Regions from separate parts of the Enterococcus sp. LJL90 genome, predicted to be linked through region 1. Evidence: predicted binding sites of a transcription regulator. Region 1 holds the regulator's gene; the other holds the start of a gene.
The links. The regulator HrcA, encoded in region 1, represses chaperone genes, less so after heat shock. The targets are predictions, from matches to a motif close to TTAGCACTCNNNNNNNNNGAGTGCTAA.
Positions count from the first base shown of each region.

Region 2: a site for HrcA is predicted at 2,536-2,562, ahead of AC1Z3S_RS15385 (Hsp20/alpha crystallin family protein). Genes of this name have one in related genera too.

Region 1 covers NZ_JBXPBQ010000007.1:65,596-73,230, reverse strand. The annotation lists gene AC1Z3S_RS14730 (aldo/keto reductase family protein) at 1-228, opposite strand, end outside; gene hemW (radical SAM family heme chaperone HemW) at 309-1,472, opposite strand; gene hrcA (heat-inducible transcriptional repressor HrcA) at 1,710-2,744, shown strand; gene grpE (nucleotide exchange factor GrpE) at 2,772-3,314, shown strand; gene dnaK (molecular chaperone DnaK) at 3,369-5,198, shown strand; gene dnaJ (molecular chaperone DnaJ) at 5,452-6,639, shown strand; gene AC1Z3S_RS14700 (cation-translocating P-type ATPase) at 7,046-7,635, shown strand, end outside.
Region 2 covers NZ_JBXPBQ010000008.1:11,992-19,626, reverse strand. The annotation lists gene AC1Z3S_RS15400 (HdeD family acid-resistance protein) at 1-487, shown strand, start outside; gene rbsK (ribokinase) at 583-1,479, shown strand; gene AC1Z3S_RS15390 (hypothetical protein) at 1,585-2,436, opposite strand; gene AC1Z3S_RS15385 (Hsp20/alpha crystallin family protein) at 2,671-3,087, shown strand; partial or broken gene AC1Z3S_RS15380 (histidine phosphatase family protein) at 3,475-4,001, shown strand; gene AC1Z3S_RS15375 (glycerophosphodiester phosphodiesterase family protein) at 4,236-5,444, shown strand; gene AC1Z3S_RS15370 (thymidine kinase) at 5,734-6,315, shown strand; gene prfA (peptide chain release factor 1) at 6,425-7,498, shown strand; gene prmC (peptide chain release factor N(5)-glutamine methyltransferase) at 7,491-7,635, shown strand, end outside.

The DNA.
Region 1 (7,635 bases):
AGTAGTGATGTAAACTTCTTCTCTTGGTAGGCCGGATTCTTTCACTGCTTTGCCAACGCTAGCTTCATTGTGGTAAGCCGCCGCTGTATCAATGTGGCGATAACCGTTTGCTAAGGCAATTTTAGAAGCTTCATAGGCTTCCGCTACACTGGATTGCCAAGTGCCTAAAGCCAGTTTCGGAATTAGGTTTCCATTGGCTAAACGAAAATTTTCTGTTAAGACTGTCATATAAATCCCTACTTTCAATTTTAGTTACAAATTAAGTATAAAACTTAGAGTGGGCTATAAGTCAATTGTTTTGATTGTATTTAATCATCTAATAGGAACCGCTCAAAGACATCATTTCCCAAAAACAAGCCTTCCTCGGTTAAAGCCAGATAATCCTCTTGTTGCACTAATAGATTTTCTTGAATTAATTCTTCAATCACCAGTCCATAAACTGAATCTAAAGACACTTGAAATTTTTCAGCAAAATGATCAGGCGAAATACCTTGGCGTTTTCGCAAACCTAAAAACATTTCTTCTTCCATTTGGTTATTGTGGCTCAATTTTTCTTCCTCACGAATCGGTAGCTGATTGTCTCGTAAAGGCGCTAAATAATGCTGAATCGGGCCGTGATTTTTATAGCGGATATTGCCGAGATAACCACTAGCACCTGCCCCCAGACCGAAATAATGTTCGTTGTTCCAATAAACTAAGTTATGCTGGCTTTCCTTGCCGGGAATTGCAAAATTACTGACCTCGTATTGTTGCCGATTGCCACTTGCCATCAGTTCAATCGTTTCAGCAAACATCTGACTTTCAATATCTTGATCTGGTAATTCCAACCGACCTTGCCGCACCCAATTCATAAACATGGTTTTATTTTCTAAAATTAAAGAATACAACGAGTAATGGGGCAAATCCAATTCAATTGCCCGCTGTAAGGTATCACGAAAACTTGCCAAGGTTTGTCCCGGCAGCGCATAAATCAAATCGATGCTGACATTTTCAAAATTTTCCTTTTCTAAAAAGGCCATCGTTTCATAGACATCAGCAGCAGTGTGTTTGCGCCCAATTTTTTTCAGTAATTTATCATCAAAGGTTTGCACACCCATTGATAAACGGTTTACTCCGTAATTTTTCATCACCTGTAATTTTTCTTGAGTTAAATCACCGGGATTAGCTTCAACAGTAAATTCATTTTGATCATTGAAGGGCAGCAGCTCCCGCACGCCGGCTAATAAACGATCCAATTGTTTTGCAGAGAGGGAGGTAGGCGTTCCACCACCAATATAGAGCGTAGCCATTTCTTCAACCGGAAAGCGCGCTTTCGTCAATTGAATTTCTTTTAGTAATGCTTCAATATATTCATCAACTGGCTGGCCTTCTAGAAAAACTTTATTAAAGTCACAGTAATAGCAAATATGCTCGCAAAAAGGAATGTGTAAATAAGCCGAGACCGGTTGTAAAATTTTTTTTGTTTCCATCATTTGGACTCCTCGTGGTTCAATTTCTTTGTAAATAGTATCATACTTTATTTAGACTTAATATAGAAGAAACTTTTCCAATGATAGAAATTATCCGAAAAAAAGTAATTAGCACTCGGATAAAACAAGTGCTAATTTTTGCATCGTTTTCCTTGACTTCTCTGGAGAATATGGTATATTAATACTTGTGTTAGCACTTGATAGTTAAGAGTGCTAAAACAAATGATGAAGGTGATTGAGATGTTAACAGACAGACAAAAAAATATCTTACGGCTCATCATTCAGAATTATACCGAAACTGGATTACCCGTTGGCTCGAAAAAGTTGATGGAGGAGGGCATCTCAGCCAGTTCTGCAACAATTCGCAATGATATGAAGGCGTTGGAGGAACATGGGTTATTACAAAAGACCCATTCATCTTCAGGAAGAATTCCTTCCTTAGCTGGTTATCGTTATTATGTGGATTATTTGTTGGAACCGACTCAAATTGCCAACAATGATGTCTTGAAAATTCGTCAATCCTTTAAAAAGGAATTTCACGAAATCAATGAAATCATTGAAGGCTCTGCTGAGGTTCTAGCCCAATTGACCAGCTACACGGCATTTTCTTTAGGTCCTGAAGTCAAGGAAAGGAAATTGACCGGTTTTCGGATTGTCCCTTTAAATGATCGCCAAGTCATTGCTTTGATTGTGACGGACAAAGGCAATGTCGAAAACCAAATTTTCAAAATTCCTGAAGGAGTTACCGGTGAGGATTTAGAAAAAATTGTTCGAATTATCAATGATAAATTAGTCGGCGAACCTTTGTTGACAGTTTACCATCGGTTGCGGACAGAAATTCCGATGATTCTTCACAAGTATTTCCAAACGACGGACGGATTGGTCAGTTTATTTAATAGTATGCTGGGCCAAGCCTTTGAAGAAAAAGTTTACGTGAGCGGTCGAATGAATTTGTTAGATTTTAATCCTAGTCAAGATTTGACAGAATTTAAATCAGCCTATTCATTTATGAAGGATTCGGATGAATTGAGTCAGCTCTTTGTACCAGCAGAGGGTGGGATTTCAATAAAAATTGGTTCTGAAATCGGGAATAATTTATTAGACAATCTAAGTCTGATTCAAGCGACCTATGATATTCAAGGTCACGGTCGGGGCATGATTGCATTATTAGGACCGACGAGCATGCCTTATTCGAAAATGTTCGGCTTAGTGGATGTCTTCCGCCAAGAACTTGCCGATCGTTTGGAGGATTACTACCGGGAGTTAGACGGTTAACCAATGAATAGAAGGGAAGTTTATACGATGGCAGAAAAAGACGAAGAATTAAAAGAGCAACCTGAAAATCTTGAAGAAGCGGATGCCAATCAAGAATTAGTCGAAGAAGTCGAAGTTTTAACAGAGCTGGAAAAATTAAATGCTGATCTTTCTGATATGGAGGATAAGTTTTTAAGAGCTCGGGCGGAAATCGCCAATATCACCAACCGCAATCGCAGCGAAAGAGAAACGATGCAAAAATATCGTTCCCAAGACTTAGCTAAAAAAGTCTTGCCATCTCTAGATAATTTAGAGCGGGCTTTGGCAATTGAAGTGGATGATGAACAGGGTGCCAGTTTGAAAAAAGGCATTATGATGGTTTTGGAAAGTTTACAAGTTGCGTTGAAAGAAGAAGGCATCGAAGAAATTTCTGCAATGGGAGAAACCTTTGATCCTAATTTACATCAAGCTGTCCAAACGATTCCAGCCAATGATGACGCTCCAAGCGAAACGGTTGTTGAAGTTTTGCAAAAGGGCTATAAATTACATGACCGCGTATTAAGACCAGCGATGGTTATCGTGGCTCAATAAAAAAGCTATTCTAAAAATAAAAGATAAAAAAGTTACAGTGAGGAGAAATTAATTATGAGTAAAATTATCGGTATTGACTTAGGTACAACAAACTCAGCAGTTGCAGTTCTTGAAGGCGGCGAAGCAAAAATTATCGCCAACCCAGAAGGCAACCGTACAACACCATCTGTTGTTTCATTTAAAAATGGTGAAATTCAAGTGGGTGAAGTAGCAAAACGTCAAGCAGTGACTAATCCCAACACAATTGCTTCTATCAAACGCCATATGGGCGAAGCTGGCTACAAGGTCGAAGCAGAAGGCAAATCTTATACACCACAAGAAATTTCAGCAATGATTTTACAATATATCAAAGGTTTTGCTGAAGATTACTTAGGGGAAAAAGTAGAAAAAGCTGTTATTACAGTTCCTGCATACTTCAACGATGCCCAACGTCAAGCAACGAAAGATGCTGGTAAAATTGCCGGTTTAGAAGTTGAACGGATTGTCAATGAACCAACAGCAGCTGCTTTAGCTTATGGTTTAGATAAAACAGATAAAGATGAAAAAATCTTAGTCTTTGACCTTGGTGGCGGTACCTTTGACGTTTCCATCCTTGAATTAGGCGATGGCGTCTTTGATGTATTATCAACTGCCGGCGATAACCATCTTGGTGGGGATGACTTTGATAACAAAATTATCGACCACATGGTTGCAGAATTCAAAAAAGAAAACGGTATTGACTTAGGCAAAGATAAAATGGCTTTACAACGGTTAAAAGACGCTGCTGAAAAAGCTAAAAAAGATTTATCTGGTGTGACTAGCACACAAATCAGCTTGCCATTTATCACAGCTGGCGACGCTGGACCTTTGCACTTGGAAATGACGTTAACCCGCGCAAAATTTGATGAACTAACTTTAGATTTAGTTGAAAGAACCAAAGTTCCAGTACGCCAAGCTTTAAAAGATGCTGGCTTGTCTCAATCTGAAATTGATGAAGTAATTTTAGTCGGTGGTTCAACTCGGATTCCAGCAGTGGTTGAAGCAGTTCGCAAAGAAACGAATAAAGAACCAAATAAATCAGTGAACCCTGATGAAGTAGTTGCAATGGGGGCTGCCATTCAAGGTGGTGTCATCACTGGTGATGTGAAAGATGTCGTTTTACTAGACGTAACCCCATTATCATTAGGTATTGAAACTATGGGTGGCGTCTTCACAAAATTAATTGACAGAAATACAACGATTCCAACAAGTAAATCACAAGTCTTCTCAACAGCGGCTGACAACCAACCAGCAGTTGATATTCATGTCCTGCAAGGTGAACGGCCAATGGCAGCAGACAACAAAACTTTAGGACGCTTCCAATTAACGGATATTCCACCAGCACCTCGTGGTATTCCACAAATCGAAGTTTCATTTGATATCGATAAAAATGGTATCGTAAATGTTTCTGCGAAGGACTTAGGCACGCAAAAAGAACAAACAATCACGATTAAATCTTCTTCGGGCTTATCTGATGATGAAATCGAACGGATGGTTAAAGATGCTGAAGCAAATGCTGATGCTGATAAAGCCCGTAAAGAAGAAGTTGATTTACGTAACGATGTCGATGCTTTGTTATTCACAGTCGATAAAACATTGAAGGAGCTTGAAGGCAAAGTCGATGCTGACGAAGTCAAAAAAGCGGAAGATGCCCGTGATGAATTGAAAGCAGCCGTTGAAGCGAACAACATTGAAGAAATGAAGACTAAACGGGACGCGCTAAACGAAATCGTGCAAAACCTATCAGTAAAACTTTATGAACAAGCAGCACAACAACAAGCAGAAGCTGACCCAGAAGCAGCTCAAGGCGGCGCTGATGATGTTGTCGATGCAGATTTTGAAGAAGTTGACGGTGACAATAAATAATGTTTAACCAGCAGCTAGTCTGCTAAGTTGTTTGAAAAGCCAAAGCTTCTGCTTTGGCTTTTTGATTGGTATTCGTCTATTTAAGAGCCACCAATATTTTTAGGAGAATGCTGTGAAACTGTTCAGATTCTCTAATAAATATGGTATGATAATTTGGATTCGTAAGACGGATTTAATTGAGACAATCAGGAAAAATAATGAGTGAAGCGTAAATCAAGGATTTGTAAGCAGATTTACGTCAAGGAGGAAGCCGATGGCAACGAAAAGAGATTATTATGAAGTGCTCGGACTGACCAAAGGGGCAACAGATGATGAGATCAAAAAAGCCTACCGAAAACTTTCTAAACAATACCATCCCGACATTAATAAAGAAGCGGATGCTGAAGACAAATTTAAAGAAATTTCTGAAGCCTATGAAATTTTAAGCGATCCTCAGAAAAAAGCAGCCTATGATCAATACGGTCACGCAGGAACTGATCCAAATTATGGCGGCGGCGCTGGCGGTTTCGGTGGCTTTGGCGGTTTCGGCGGCGGTGGCGGCAGCTACAGCAGTGGCGGCTTCGGCGGTTTTGAAGATATTTTTGATTCATTCTTTGGCGGCGGTGGTCGCAGCGTTGATCCCAATGCCCCAAGACAAGGAGCGGATTTACAATACACGGTTGATTTAGCTTTTGAAGATGCGATTTTTGGGACTGAAAAAGAAATCAAATACAATCGTGAAGAAGTGTGTCACACCTGTAACGGAAATGGTGCTAAGCCAGGTACGCAACCTGTGACTTGTCATAAGTGTCATGGTTCCGGTTCAATTAATGTTGAACGCCAAACACCACTAGGCCGGGTCATGAGTCGTCAAACCTGTGATGTCTGCCACGGAACTGGTAAAGAAATTAAAGAACCATGCCCAACTTGTCATGGTTCCGGTCATGAAAAACAAGCCCATTCCGTTAAAGTGAACGTACCTGCCGGTGTAGAAGACGGACAACAAATGCGCCTGCAAAACCAAGGGGAAGCCGGTAGCAATGGCGGACCTTATGGTGATTTATATGTGGTCTTCCGTGTCGAAGAAAGTGATATTTTCGATCGAGACGGCGGCGAAATTTTCTATGATTTGCCTTTGAGCTTTGTTCAAGCAGCCCTAGGAGATGAAGTCCAAGTACCGACTGTTCACGGAGATGTAAAAATGAAAATTCCGGCCGGCACTCAAACTGGTAAAGAATTTCGTTTAAGAGGCAAAGGCGCGCCGAGATTACGGGGCAATGCCAATGGTGATCAACATGTGACAGTGCGGATTATTACGCCGAAAAACTTAAATGACAAGCAAAAAGAAGCGTTACGAGCATTTGCAGATGCTGGTGGCGATTCCCAAGTCAGCGAACAGCAGGAAGAGGGCTTCTTCGATAAAATGAAGGACGCTTTTGGCGGCGGCAAAAAGAAAAAATAATTTTGTTGAGAATTTCTAGTAAATGTTTAAAGAAGTTTTGTTAGAGAGAAAGTTTAAAATTGTTTTCTCTAGCTGAAATTTCTGTTGATTTGCACGAATCGTTATTAAACTGGCGGCACAACAGCTTTTGAAGCAATTCCTTCAAAAATTCTGTGTTTGAAAAAAAGTTGACAGGTTGCATCTGTTGCTTTTGGCCACTAACTTCGTTATGATAACGAATATAGAAATACGTCCTTAGGGGAGTAATCGGTGGTCGGTAAAGGCCGCGGTAATATCAACAGTTAGTCAAAATTTTTTGGCTGGTATTAACCTGAAACGATGAGACTTAAGATAAACCTATTTGGTTTGTCTTAAGTCTCTTTTTGTCTCTAAGGAGCTATTTCAATAAAAAATTTGGAGGAAACAATTGAAAAAAACAGCTTATCAAGAGGAAATAACAAATTTATATGAGACATTAGCGACGAATCCCACTGGCTTAACCAATCAAGAGGCGGCAGAACGGCTCGCCAAAGATGGCTTGAACCAACTACCGGAGGCGCCGAAAAAATCGGTTATCAAGTTATTTTTAGAAACCTTTAAAGATGCGATGGTGATTGTTTTACTGATTGTTTCCTTCGTGCAGGTCTTGATGGGCGCCCATATCGAAGCGATTGTTATCTTCGCTGTCTTAATGCTGAATTCTTTAGTCAGTGTCATTCAAGCAAAAAAAGCGGAAGGTTCACTGGAGGCTCTGAAAAAACTTTCAGCACCAGTGGCCAGTGTGTTACGAGATGGTAAAGAAGAACAAGTTCCCGCCAATAAAATTGTTGTCGGTGACATTGTTAATCTAGAGGCCGGTGATTATATTCCGGCGGACGGCCGTTTGATTGAGGAAAACAGTTTAAAAGTCGACGAAGGGATGCTAACGGGAGAATCCGTGCCAGCCGAAAAAATGGTGGGAACTTTAGCTGATAAAGTTGCTATCGGCGATCAAGATAATATGGTTTTCAGTGGCAC
Region 2 (7,635 bases), on a different contig from region 1:
TTTCATTTTGGGATTATTATTTATCTTCATCTCCATTATTTCCTTTAGAGATCCCGCTAGTAATTTAGTGGCTTTAGTGGTCTTTTTTGCGGTGATGGCAATCTTGAAGGGGATTTTTGAAATTGCGATTCGCCGGCCGCTGCAAAATACTACTGGCGGCAAAGGAACTTTCGTATTAGTGATGGGGATTATCGATATTATTTTAGGAATCTTCCTCTTGTTCAACATGTCAGCTGGCGTATTAGCCTTGCCAATTATTTTCGCTATTTGGTTTATTATTGATTCCATCGGTGAATTGATGATTTCCAGTGCCTTTAAAGAAGTCAGCACTGGCTACTACTGGTTTATGGTAATTGTCAACATCTTGGGAATTATTTTAGGCTTTATCTTACTCTTTAATCCGCTATCAGCTGCCTTGACGTTAGCCTTTTTAGTCGGAATTTACTTTATGATTACCGGCATTACTTATCTAGTGGCGGCCTTTTAATCGATAACAGCGCAAATCTTCAGCAGGGATGTTACAATCCTTGTTGAAGGTTTTTTTATTTTAAAATAGATTTGAATTAGATAAGGAGCGGTTTTATGAAAACTATTTTAGTCATCGGCAGTTCCTCAACGGATTTTATCGTCACCACCAAACAATTGCCAGCAAGCGGTGAAACAGTTTTTGGAGAAACTTTTGCTACGCGCTTTGGCGGTAAGGGAGCTAATCAAGCGGTGGCCGCCAGTCGTCTGGGGGCAAATGTTACTATGATTGGTAGTGTCGGCGCAGATTCCTTTGGAGAAAAAATCACTGAAAATCTGCAGGCCAATCAAGTGGATGTCCAATATTTTAAGCAAACAGCCCAGCAGTCTTCTGGTTCAGCGCATATCACCCTTTATGAAGGGGATAACCGAATTATCGTCGTGCCAGCTGCCAATAATTTATTGACGGTAGCCTATTTGAAACAATACAGTTCGGTGCTCAGCACAGCTGATTTTGTTATCTTGCAAAATGAAATTCCCCAAGAAAGTAATCTTTGGGTGATTGATTTTTGTGCAGAAAAGGCAATCCCTTTACTGTATAATCCTGCACCCGCTCGAGAGATTTCTGCTGCGGCTTTAGCAAAAACGACTTACTTTACACCGAACGAGCAAGAAGTGCAGCAATTATTTCCAAAAAAAAGTTTGTCAGAAAGTTTACGACAATTTCCCAACCAATTGATTGTCACACTGGGGCAAAAAGGCGCAATCTTTTTTGATGGGGCAGAAGAAATTACAGTGCCAGCTTTTGCGACAGAAGCTGTCGACACAACAGGGGCCGGCGATACCTTTAATGGAGCCTTTGCCGTGGGAATCTTGCAAGGCTTGCCGATTGCTGAAGCAATTCGTTTGGGCAATTTAGCTGCCAGTTTTTCGGTTCAAGGATTTGGAGCCCAAGGTGGGATGCCGACCCTTGCAGATTTAAAAACTTCTGCTGATTTTACTTTTAAGTTTTAAGGGAAAGTGACATTTAAGGCACAAAAAACTGCCGATTCGGATTGTAGCTAAACTAGCTTAATCCCAAAATTGGCAGTTTTTTTGTGGAGATAATCGGCAGAAAAATTAGTTTACAACGGTCCATTCATTGATGCTCTTGCCGTTTTCATCGAGTAATTCTAACCAGCTATTGGTGCCGCCGAAATATAAAAAGAGGCCGACTTCATTGACACTTTTTAAAACAATATCTTCAGTTGTTGTAAAATCTTGAAACTGGTGCTGATGTTCTTGCCGTAACTGCTCGCCAAACCGAGCGGAAAAGCCCAACGAACCATCTTTATTTAATGGCGCTTGTGGCAGCATTTTAGCACCGGCTTTAATCAGCATTTCATTGCGTTTAATCCAGAAAACTTTTGCTTGTGCATCTGGTCGGTCAACAGAAAATTCAATTTCACTAACTTCCTTCGTCCATTTATGGCGGGGCTTACCACCCTTTGCTTTGCTGGTCTTTTCCTCAGCGGCTTGTGGACGGGTCAGAGGATAGCCAAAGCGTTCCAAAATCAAAAAGCTGTCTGCAAAAGCGGGGATAATAATTTTTTCGATATTTTCCGGCAGAGCTGTCTTTTTCAATTTCGCAGCATAGGGCTGGCCAGCAGTATGCAGCACATTATTTAAATAAGTGCTGTAATAATCCTTTTCTGTTTCTAAAGGGAAATCCAAATAAATGAATTGGTCAAAGGGGACATCTGGATCTTCAAAGGCATTCGTGGTGGACAAGGCCACAACTTTTCCAGCATTTAAAAAGAAAAGAAAACCAGAATCATGTTCGCTTTGAAAAGAAAAGCCCATATTTTTAGCATCAGCAGCAACTGGCTTGGTAATAAAAATGGTTAAATCATTGGCCCCTAAAATTTCAGTGTAAGCTTCGTATAAATTCACTTTTAGTTCATGCAATAAATTATTTGTTAAAAAGTCCATTGTAAATCCTCCTTGAGTTAACTGTATCAGTTACTTTCTATTAAACCTCTTTTCAATTTCCTTGTCATGTTTGCGGATTAAAAATTTTTTAGTTTTGAGTTAGCACTCTCTTGACAAGAGTGCTAATCGGCAGTAGAATATAAACATCAGGAAAGGTCAAAGATAACTTTCCCCTTGAAAATTATGCCAGATTTTTAAGGTTCTAAATAATTTTAGAGAAAGAAGATGGAGACTATGGCAAACTTAACAACAAGAAACAATAACTGGATGTCAACGGGAGATAATTTTTTCGATAATTTTTTCCCAAGTAATTTTAGAGCAAATGAATTCAAAGTCGATATTAAAGAAACTGAAACTGCCTATGAAGTTAAGGCAGATTTACCCGGCTTTGACAAGGGAAATTTGATTGTTGTTTACGATGATAATATTTTAACCATTGATGCCAAGCGAGATAACACAGTTGAAGATAAAGATGAAGAAGGCAATTTCCTAAGACGTGAACGCAGTAGCCAATCCTTCCGTCGGCAATTTATGTTAAAGGGTATCGACGAAGATAAAATAACTGCTAACTTTAAAGACGGCGTTCTGCATTTAGAATTAGCTAAAGCAGCAACTAATGATAAAGACCGTAAACGGATTGAAATTAATTAAAAAGTTTTAAGCCATAGAACCTAGATATTTTCTGGGTTCTGTGGCTTTTTTTTGTTTCTAGCCAATCTGATAAGTAGGGAAGATTTCAGATGTCTACAGAGAGTTTATGCCAGCAAAATAATTATCATATTTTTTTTGAATTTTATTGAGTGGTATAATTATTTGGCAAGCTTCAACAAAATAAGCATAAGTGGTATAACAGCGATAGTTGCAAACTGACTAGGTCTGCAAAAATGTTGAAACTGGATGAGAATAAATGGAGAGAAAAGCCTAGATTAGGCATCGAAATAAACTTAACGAAGAAGCGAGGCAGACAATGGAAATCATTTTAATTCGTCATGGAGAATCACTTTTTAATCAAGCCAATCGGTCGGCTGAGACTGGCCGATTTTTTCAGGTCAAAGCGATGTTCCCCTGACAGAAAAGGGCCGCCAGCAGGCATATGAACTCAGTAAATTAGCAATTTTTTCAGGAGTTAATCAAGTATATGCTTCCCCCTCAGCCGAGCTTATGAGACCGCCAGATTGGCAACAGGCCGGCAGGACATTATTCTAGATGAGCGGCTAAAGGAGCGATCATTGGGAATTCTTGATGGGAAAAACACCAAGGATTTGCTGCATGGGCAAGATTTTTTGCAGAAGTAATCACTTGGTCATAGTTTTGCCGATAGAACGCCAGGCGGAGAAAATTATGCTGATGTTGAAAAGCGGGTCGGGGAATTTTTAAAAGAACTGACAAAAGACTCGGCAACTAACAAAGTAGCGATTTTCTCCCATTATGTTGCAATCCGCCTGATGATAAAATTGTTACTAAATTTGGATGAGGAACAAACTTTGACATTAAAAATCAAAAATAGTTATCCTTTGTCTTTTAGAGGTGAATCACTGGGAAATTTTATTGGCGATTTTGATTAATAACGTTCTCACTTACCAAAAATTACTCTTGAGGAGAAATTTACTCTACTCTAGCAAAAAGAATATATCAAAACTAAATTTTAAATTTCTCTTCAAAAGTCAGCATTTCAAGGGAACTAACTTTCGTTTAGGCACATATCTGTTGATATTTAATGGGAATTGATAGTAAAATATGACTATTAATCTAAAAATAAAATGTCAAAGTTTTACGTTTGGGGAAAAACAGGTGGAAGAGTGAAAAATTTCGGGAAATTTATGTTGGCAGTCACAGTCTTTTTAGGAATTAGTTTTTTTAATCCGGCATCAGGGGAAGCGGCGGCAACGGATAGTACACCGATGTATCGTATGTACAATCCCCATTCCGGGGAGCATTTTTATACGGAAAATCGTTTAGAACGGAACAATTTACAAAGTGTCGGCTGGAATTATGAGGGAATCGGTTGGTATGCGCCGGTTACAGGTAATCCGGTTTATCGTTTGTATAATCCCAATAATGGCGATCACCATTATACTTTAAGTGCTTCGGAACGGGATAATCTGGTGAAAATCGGCTGGCGAGATGAAGGCATTGGCTGGTATTCAGATCCGAATCGTAGTGTACCTTTGTACCGAGCTTTTAATCCAAATGTTAATACCGGTAGTCATAACTATGCGGTGACTTGGACTGAACAACAAGATTTGATAAATAGAGGTTGGCGGGATGAAGGAATCGGCTGGTACGGTGTTAAGGAGGAGAGTTATCAGGTTGATTATGTCAATCATCGGGGCAATACTTATAGCGCTCCAGAAAATTCCCTGCCAGCTTTTCGACAAGCTAATGCGTATGCCGTTGAAACGGATTTAAAATTGACGAAAGATCGTCAATGGGTTTTGATGCACGATGATACCATTGATCGCATGACCAATGGCACTGGCGCAGTTAGCGATTATACCTTGGCTGAATTGAGCAATTTTAAAATTGACCAAGGAACTAATGTGGGAAGCTATGCCGCTGCAGAATTGAAAATTCCAACGTTAGAAGATTATTTAGCCATCTGCATGGTCGCCAATAAAGTACCATTTCTTGAATTAAAAGATGCAACAGCGACGACGGAAGATTTGCAAAAAGTATTTGAGGCGCTGGCGAAGTACGGCTTTTCAAGTGACAAGGCAAAAATAATTTCCTTCAACTATGAACAACTGCAATTGGCCAGTCAGATTAATCCAGATTTTGCTTATCTGTATTTAGTTTATGAAATTAATCAGGAGGCAATTGACGCGTCGCTAAAACTAGGCAATCAGCCGGGGATTGATTCTTATTACCCGCAAGTAACCAGTACCGCTGTTAGAAAGGCACGCGATGCCGGTTTGACTGTCGGAACGTGGACCGTTCCAGAAAACCAATTTTCAGATATGCAGGACATGCGGGTGGACTATGTGACCACCGATCAAGCGCCTCGCTAAAATTTTGAAAAAATTTTCATTGTCTATCAATAAGATTTTTTTCGCTAAGAATTGATTACTGCTAGTCTCTCAAGCAACGCTTATCAAAGTAGATAATTTATGAAAATAACCAAATTGCCCTTAATCCACTTGTTTTCATTTTGAAAGCAGCGGCATAAGGGCAATTTTTTTGAAATCAAGACGATCCTGATTATTTTGCTAAATTTTTTCTCTCGGGAAATCTCCCTCTGTAAATTTTTCTAGTTTTCAGCTATAATACCAAAGGAATGTTGACGAAGGGTGAGCAGAGATGGCACAATTATTTTTTAAATACGGGGCAATGAATAGCGGTAAGACAATTGAAATTTTAAAGGTAGCCCACAACTATGAAGAACAAAATAAACCGGTTGTCCTGTTGACTAGCGGTCTCGATACCCGGGAAGGTGTCGGGGTTATCTCCAGTCGCATTGGTTTAAAGCGGGAAGCGACACCGATTTTTGCGGAAACTAATTTATATGAGCTGATTGTCAATTTAGATTATCGGCCCTATTGTATTTTAATTGATGAATCGCAATTTTTACAAAAGCATCATGTCTTGGCTTTAGCAAATGTTGTTGATAAATTAAACATCCCAGTGATGGCTTTCGGTTTGAAAAATGATTTTCGCAATGAGCTATTTGAAGGTTCAAAATATTTACTGCTCTATGCAGATAAAATAGAAGAATTAAAGACAATTTGCTGGTTCTGCCATAAAAAGGCGACGATGAACTTGCATTATATTGACGGTCAGCCAGTCTATGAAGGCGATCAGGTTCAAATTGGCGGCAATGAAGCCTATTATCCTGTCTGTCGCAAACATTATTTTGAACCGGGAAAAATTGTTGAGAAATAAAGCGACATTAGTTGATAGATTGTTTAGATGTTGCATTCTACTGGAAAACTAGCTAAAGTATTCAGTGAGAGTGAGCTATTGCATGAAGAAGAGATAAAGGAGCGAATCCATGTACGATCAGTTACAGGCGATTGAAGATCGCTATGAAGAACTTGGAGAATTATTAAGTGACCCAGCTGTTATTACCGACACCCAGCGGTTTATGCAGCTGTCCAAGGAAGAAGCCAGCACAAGGGAAACGGTGGAGGTTTATCGCCGTTACAAAACGGTTGTTCAAGGGATTGCTGACACTGAAGAATTATTAGGTGAAAGCTTAGATGCCGATATGGCGGAGATGGCCAAAGAAGAACTGTCTGAGTTAAAAAAAGAAAAAGAAGTATTAGAAGACCGGATTAAAATTTTGCTGCTGCCAAAAGACCCCAATGATGATAAAAATATTATCATGGAAATTCGCGGAGCTGCAGGTGGCGATGAAGCGGCTTTATTTGCCGGCGATTTATTTAATATGTATCAAAAATACGCGGAGGCGCAAGGCTGGAAAGTCGATGTGATGGATGCTAATGTCACGGGCATCGGTGGCTATAAAGAAGTAATCATGATGATTACCGGCGACAGTGTCTTTTCAAAGTTAAAATACGAAAGTGGCGCTCATCGAGTTCAACGGGTACCTTCAACAGAATCGCAGGGGCGGATTCATACATCGACAGCAACGGTTGTCGTAATGCCGGAGGCCGAAGAAGTCGAAATTGATATTGCCGATAAAGATATTCGGACTGATATTTATCATGCTTCTGGAGCTGGTGGCCAGCACGTCAACAAGACAGCTTCTGCCGTTCGTCTGACCCATATTCCAACAGGGATTGCTGTAGCGATGCAGGATGAGCGTTCGCAAATTAAAAATCGGGAAAAAGCGATGAAAATTTTGCGGGCTAGAGTCTATGACCAAATTTCTCAAGCGGCGCAAAGTGAATACGATGCCAGCCGTAAGTCAGCTGTCGGAACTGGCGACCGTTCTGAACGCATTCGCACCTATAATTTTCCGCAAAATCGTGTCACCGATCACCGCATTGGTTTGACGATTCAAAAATTAGATCAAATTTTGGCAGGAAAATTAGATGAAATTATTGATGCCTTGGTGATGTACGACCAAACATCAAAATTGGAAGAATTGCAAAATGGTTAAAACCTATCGAGAAGTCCTTCAGCGGGCTTCTTCTTTTTTGGAAGCAGCCGGAAAAGAAGGCTATGCCATCCACTACCTTTTTTTGGAGCGCAAGGGTTGGCGTAAAACGGATTGGTTATTGCAGATGAATGAAGCAA